One region of the Streptomyces sp. NPDC031379 genome, then DNA from elsewhere that is predicted to be linked to it. Evidence: riboswitches for the same ligand, from Rfam matches in the RefSeq annotation. Region 1 holds a riboswitch; each other region holds the start of a gene.
The links. Region 1 has a riboswitch for cyclic di-AMP ahead of ACZ5CW_RS14155 (transglycosylase SLT domain-containing protein). Riboswitches for the same ligand answer to the same signal wherever they lie in the genome.

Region 1 (2,194 bases):
CGGACCTGGGCTGCACGGGGCTCGCGGTGTGCGGACAGGGTGCTCAGGTCTACGACGCCGCCGCCGGCCGCCTGCTGTGGTCGGTCCGGCTGGACCGGGAGCTGGCGGAGAACGCGCTCGGCAAGATCGAGGCGGAGGTGGGGCAGGTCTACGCGGCCGTCGACCAGGACGGCACGGACGGGCTCACGCTCATCGAGCCCGGGTATCTGATGCCGCACCCGACTCTGCCGGCGGTACGGGTCGGCCGGCGCGACGACCTGTGGTGCGAGCCCATCAGCAAGGTGCTGCTGCGCCACGCGACCTTGTCCGACGACGAGTTGGCGGCGGTGGCGCGCGCGGCGGTGGGCTCGCTGGCGACCGTCACCATGTCGGGGCCGGGGACCGTGGAACTCCAGCCGTGCGGGGTGACCAAGGCGACCGGGCTGGCGCTGGCCGCCGAGCGGCTCGGGGTCGGCCCCGAACAGGCTCTGGCCTTCGGGGACATGCCCAACGACATCCCGATGTTCGACTGGGCCGGACGCGGGGTCGCCATGGCCAACGCGCACCCCGAACTCAAGGCGGTGGCCGACGAGGTCACCTTGTCGAACGAGGACGACGGCATCGCCGTCGTCCTCGAAAGACTTTTCCCGACCGACTGAGCGGCACTTCGGTACCACTCGTCAGTGCCACGCCGTCGGCCGGAGGCCGGTGCGCGCCGGTCCGTCAGGTGTCGGTGCGCGCCGGTCCGTCGTATGCCGGTCCGCCCTGTGTCGGGTGTCGGACCGGGGTGGGTCAGTACGCGCCGAACACGTTGTCGATCGACCCGTACCGCGCGGCCGCGTAGTTGCAGGCGGCGGTGATGTTGGCGACCGGGTCGTAGACGTTGAACGACGTTCCGGCCACGTGGTAGGCGTTGAACGTCGGGTCGATGACCTGGAGAAGGCCCTTGGACGGGATGCCCTTGGCCGCGTTGGAGTCCCACAGGTTGATGGCCATCGGGTTGCCCGACGACTCCCGGATGATGTTGCGGTGGATGCCGTTGTAGGTGCCCGGGATCTTCTTCTCGGCCATGATCGCGAGCGACTCGCGGATCCAGCCGTCGAGGTTGTTCGGGTACCCGGCGGGGGTGGTGGCCGGGGTGGTCGCGCTGTCGGCCGCGGAGGCGCTGGTCGCGCCGATGAGCGGGAGCGCGAGGACGGCGGCGCCGGTACCGGCGGCGGTGAGGGCGCGGACGAGGCGGTTGTTCCGGGTGCGGCGGGGCTGAGCGGCAGCAGACATGGGGAAGTTCCTCTCCGGCGCCTGCGAGGTGAGCTGTCGGGTTCGGGCGGGGAGGTGCCCGGCCGTGCCCTGGGAGAGGCACGGCTTCACCCCGAGCCGTTCCGGTGCGACATGGGTCGTCCGGTCCGGCGGCTTACCTGGGTCCCCCGCTCCTGCCGTACGAATGAGTTCGTCGATGGGTTACGCGGGCGGCGGCAGGATTCGGCGTCCGCCCGACGGCCCGGAACGTATGCGAGAGCACATGTCGGGAACAAGTACCGGATTCGTACAACGCACTATTTGACCTTGATCTGTGCCGTATGAGGTACTTGATCCTTTGCGGATGCCAATCCTCAACTGGCCGACGGCGCAAGGGGAGAAGGGTGTCCTGGCGGGTTGGTCCGGCCAGGGGGGCGAGTGACCCAATTCACGAAATAGCAAAGTGCAGCAAATCAGACATGAGGGATTCAGGTGATTCGGGCTTCAGGTCGGCCGGAGGTGGAACCCGCAGTGCGGCGCCCGTCGTTCTCGTGGTGACCGCGGCGCGTGCTCGTGGTGGCCGTGGCGTGCGGAGGGCGCCATGTGTGGAGGGAGGTGGGCCGTCCGGGCGGATTCGGGGCGATTCGGGCGTGGCTGTCCGTCTGTCGCGGTGGCCCGGGGTGGCGGTGGCCGGCGCTCCGGTGAGGGTGCGGGCGTTACTCCGCTCACCCCTCGGTTCGCGACAAAGTGTGCAGATTCCTGTTAAGTCGATAAATGTCCGTTCTTAACAGCTGATCACAACCATACCGGTCATGATCCGATACCGCCCAGGCTGGACCGGTGGGCGCTATCGGTGATCGAAAGAGGACCGGATACGCTGACTCGAGTGATGGCAGCGACCTATCGACAAACCGTGTAATCGCCAGCAGACACCAGCAGACAGGAGACCCCTCGTGACCGTCGTCGGGCCGTTCGGGCT
Region 2 (2,194 bases), on a different contig from region 1:
CAGCTCGATGGCCTCGAAGGCGCCGGTGGAGGCGCCGGACGGGACGGCGGCACGACCCGTGCTGCCGTCGTCGAGGCCGACCTCGACCTCGACCGTGGGGTTGCCTCGGGAGTCCAGGATTTCCCGGGCTACGACGACGTCGATGGACGGCACGAGCATCTCCTTCTTGGATGTGACGCTGGAAGTGCGGGGCGGCTGCCTTACGGCTGTGCCTTGCGACTAGAGCCTAACCGTCCCCGGAGCATCGGCCACCGACCGACCGACCCGTGGACGGTGACGGACACGCAGACGGTACCCATTGTTCATGCCCGGAACAAAGGGGGGTGGGGATGAGGCCCAGCTGAAGAGCGGGAAAACAAAGAACCCCGCCCCGGTGCGTACGGGGGAACACGCACCGGGGCGGGGAGCCCGTGGGGACGGGGGCCGGCCCTCACGCGGCCTTCGGCGGAAGGGCCGGGGAGGTGAGGGCGCGGTGGTTCGAACGGGGGCCGGGCGTCACTTCAGGTGCAGCTGCTGACCCGGGTAGATGAGGTCGGCGTCCTCGACGACGTCCTTGTTCAGCTCGAACAGCTTCTCCCAGCCGCCCTTGACGCCCTGCTTCTCGGCGATGGAGCTGAGGGTGTCGCCCGTGACGACCTTGTACTCGCCGTCGCCCTTCTTGACCTTCTTGCCGGTCGGGGTGGTGACGGTCTTGCTCGCGGACTTGCTCGCGGACGGGGCCGGACGCTCGGCGGAGCGGGAGGCGGCCTGCCCGTCGGTGGAGCGGGTGGTGGTGCTGCCGCTCGACGAGGTGGTCGTCGGGGCGGAGCCGTTGTAGGGGGTGCTCGACAGGCCCGTGCCGCAGACCGGCCAGGCGCCCTTGCCCTGGGCGGCGAGGACCTTCTCGGCGACGGTGATCTGCTGCGCCTTGGTGGCCTGGTTGGCCTGCGCGGCGTACTGCGTGCCGCCGTACGCGGCCCAGGTGGAGGCGGAGAACTGCAGACCGCCGTAGTAGCCGTTGCCGGTGTTGATGGACCAGTTGCCGCCGGACTCGCACTGGGCGACCTTGTCCCACTCGGAGGCGGTGGCGGCGGAGGCGTTGCCGGCCGCCATCAGCGGGGCGGCGACGGCGGCGGAGGCGACACCGGCCAGCGCGACGGCGCGGACGGCCTTGGACGGACGACGGTGCTTGCCCTTGCCGGAAAACAGCATGGATCGATCCCCTCACCGACGCCTGCGAGGTGAGCTGTCGGGTTCGGGCCGGTTGAGTTGCCCGGCCGCACTCCCGCTTGCGCGAAGTGCGGCTCCACCCCTAGCCGGTGCCAGCTCAACTGCTGGTTCCGGCACTTACCTTGGGTCCCCCGCTCCTGCCTGCGGCGCTTGACGCGACGACTGTTCCCGGGCAACCGCTGGCAGGATTCGGCGTTGCGACTGCCGGGGCTCGTGGTGACGAGCGGTCCTGACCGTAGGCAGGCGATCGACGGAATTTCAAAGACGATCAGGGCTTCTGAGACTCATCCCACACTTTCGCCAAAACGGACATCAGCCGCGAATCAGGGCGCCAACTACCGCTACTTTTCGCCCGTTTCGGTAGCGACTTCCAGGGCCTGACCGGCGGAGATGTGGTTCGGGTCGGAGCCGATGGCCTCCTTGTTCTCGGCGTAGAGCGCGCGCCATCCGCCGTCGACCTCAAGGGAGTCGGCGATGGAGGCGAGCGAGTCGCCCTCGCGGACGGTGTAGGCACCCGGTTCACGGGAGGCGTGACGGCCGGACACCGTGTCGCTCTGACCGTTTGTCACGGTTTCGTCCGCACTCTCGCCCCGATGGCGTCCGCCACTGGTGAGGGCACCGGTGTCGACGAGGCTCCAGGAGGCGGCACTCTGCTGGGAATTGTCCGAGTTGGGGACAGTGGGAGTGCCGGTGGGCGCACTGTCGCTTCCCTGCGGGTTTCCGGTGTCGGGAGCGACGGACTTGTCGGACTTGGGAGTGTTGGTACCACTGGAGCCGGAGTCCGCGCCGGAGTCCGCATCGGGGTCGGCGGCCTCGTCCTCGCCCTGGCCGTGGTTCGGCGTGCCGGCCGAACCGTCGGAGGAGTCGGAGCCGGCGTGGGAGTCGGAGGGGGAGCCGGGGTCGGCGGACGACGAGGAATCCGGCGAACCAGACGAGTGGGAATTGTCGGTCGATCCGGACGAGTCGCCCGAACCGTCGGTGTCAC
Region 3 (2,194 bases), on a different contig from region 1:
GGGCGCGGTCGCCGCCGTCGCCGTGCTGATCGGGGCGTTCCGGGAGGCGGCCGAGCAGGAGACCACGCTGGAGGCGGTCGCCGAGCGGCTGGAGCGGGCGCTGGCCCGCGAAGGCACCCGGCGGGACGGCATCGACGCGTTCGAGGGCTTCACCACCGCCGTCCTCGCCGAACTCCCGCACGGCGACGGCGTCGTACGCGTCCTCAACCGCGGCCATCCCTCCCCGCTGCTGCTGCACGCCGACGGCACCCTGCGCATCCTGACCGCGCACGAGCCCGCGCTGCCGCTCGGCATGGGCGACCTCGGCATGTGGCCCGACCGGACGCTGGAGGCCGCCTTTCCGAGCGGGGCCACCCTGCTGCTCTACACCGACGGTCTGTCCGAGGCCCGGGACGCCCACGGCCGGTTCTACGAACCCGAACGACGGCTCGCCGGACGTGCCTTCCCCGACCCCGGCGCACTGCTCGGCCGGCTCGCCGCGGAGGTGCGGCGCCACTCCGGCGGCGGGATGACGGACGACATGGCGCTGCTCGCCGTACGGCAGCCATGAGCAGCCTCACCGAGGGTGACCGGTCGACCGCCGTGCGCATAACATCTGAGTCACCATCAAAACTTCTGTGACTCCTGAACCGCGGCCAACTCGCCCGATTTGCAGCGGTCCTGGCAGGTAAGTCCGCGGCCGAAAAGGTTAATGATCAAGCCGAACGGCTTGGAAAGTGCCTGGCACGTCTATTAACGTTCGATAACGCAGCGCGGTCGTCCCAGCCGTCACAAGAGGCGGCTCCGTGCGCATGCGCCGAATCCCGCAAGGGAACCGGGGAACCACCACCTTGGGGTGAATCACGCGGACACCGACGTGAACTCGCTGAGTCCACGCCTGGTATACGCGCGTAGGAGACCTTCCTGCTCCGAACCCGTCAGCTAACCCGGTAGGCGGAGGAAGGAAAGGAGCACGCCCGCGTGGCGTCCAACCGCCCTGCCCCAGAAGCCCCGTTCATACCGGCTCAGCGTGAGACCGAGACCTTCGGTTACGGCTCCTACCGCGCCGAGGAGGGCCCCTGGGAGGAGTGGAATCCCACCGAGGACTCCGTCGCCCCGGTCCGCGGCCGGCACCGTGTCGCCAAGCAGCGCGGCGGGTTCGCCCGCAGCTCCACCGTTCTCGGCGTCGGCGTGATCGCCGCGGTCGGCGCGGGCGGCATGGCCAGCGCCAACACCGGCAAGCCGCCGGTCTCCATCTCCCTGCCGGACCTGCCCTCCGTCGGCTCGCTCTTCGAGGACGACTCCGCCCCGGCACCCGAGGCCACCGCCACGACCGCGCTCAGCGACGTCGGCGTGACCTCCGCCGACACCGAGCAGGACGCCGACGCGGGCGAGGCCCTGCGCAACCGGATCATGGCCCAGGCCGAGCAGCAGCAGAGCAAGGCCGACAGCAAGGCCACCGCCGTGGCACTCGCCGCCGCCGAGAAGCAGACCGCGGACGCCGCCGCGAAGGCGGAGAAGGAAGCCGCCACCAAGGCCGCCGCCGCCAAGGAGAAGGCGGAGGCCGACGCCGAGAAGGCCGCCGAGGCCAAGCGGCTGGCCGAGCTGGCCAAGCAGTACGCGCTGCCGACCTCCTCGTACACGCTCACCTCGACGTTCGGCCAGGCCGGCTCGATGTGGTCCTCCGGCTACCACACCGGCCTCGACTTCGCGGCTCCCACGGGCACCCTCATCAAGGCCGTCCACACCGGCACGATCACCCAGGCGGGCTGGGCCGGCTCCTACGGCTACCGCACGGTCCTCACCCTCGACGACGGCACCGAGCTGTGGTTCTGCCACCAGTCCTCGATCAGTGTCTCCGTCGGCCAGAAGGTCTCCACCGGCGACGTCATCGGCCGCGTCGGCGCCACCGGCAACGTCACCGGCCCGCACCTCCACCTGGAGGTCCACCCGGGCGGCCAGTCCACCGGCATCGACCCGATGGCATGGCTGCGGGACAAGGGCCTCAACCCCTGACACGTCCCTCCGGGAGCCCGCGGGGGCACCCCTTTGCGGGATCTTGGCGCCGACGGCGGAATGCGATCATCTGCCGTCGGCGTTGACGTGGAGCATGACTTCTCTGCGCACACTCGGCTCCTCCGACCTCGAGGTCTTCCCGCTCTCCCTCGGCGGCAACGTCTTCGGCTGGACCGCCGACGAGGAGACCTCCTTCGCC

Region 2: it holds a riboswitch for cyclic di-AMP, as region 1 does, so the genes downstream of both, ACZ5CW_RS02305 (transglycosylase family protein) here and ACZ5CW_RS14155 (transglycosylase SLT domain-containing protein) in region 1, are expected to answer to the same signal.
Region 3: it holds a riboswitch for cyclic di-AMP, as region 1 does, so the genes downstream of both, ACZ5CW_RS39185 (M23 family metallopeptidase) here and ACZ5CW_RS14155 (transglycosylase SLT domain-containing protein) in region 1, are expected to answer to the same signal.

The regions. Positions count from the first base shown of each region.
Region 1 covers NZ_JBVIIT010000008.1:164,608-166,801, reverse strand. The annotation lists gene ACZ5CW_RS14160 (HAD family hydrolase) at 1-638, shown strand, start outside; gene ACZ5CW_RS14155 (transglycosylase SLT domain-containing protein) at 772-1,257, opposite strand; cyclic di-AMP (ydaO/yuaA leader) riboswitch at 1,261-1,442, opposite strand; gene ACZ5CW_RS14150 (polyprenyl synthetase family protein) at 2,169-2,194, shown strand, end outside.
Region 2 covers NZ_JBVIIT010000001.1:488,645-490,838, reverse strand. The annotation lists gene eno (phosphopyruvate hydratase) at 1-159, opposite strand, end outside; gene ACZ5CW_RS02305 (transglycosylase family protein) at 496-1,191, opposite strand; cyclic di-AMP (ydaO/yuaA leader) riboswitch at 1,196-1,368, opposite strand; gene ACZ5CW_RS02300 (transglycosylase family protein) at 1,551-2,194, opposite strand, start outside.
Region 3 covers NZ_JBVIIT010000042.1:31,578-33,771, forward strand. The annotation lists gene ACZ5CW_RS39180 (PP2C family protein-serine/threonine phosphatase) at 1-550, shown strand, start outside; cyclic di-AMP (ydaO/yuaA leader) riboswitch at 785-951, shown strand; gene ACZ5CW_RS39185 (M23 family metallopeptidase) at 961-1,995, shown strand; gene ACZ5CW_RS39190 (aldo/keto reductase) at 2,090-2,194, shown strand, end outside.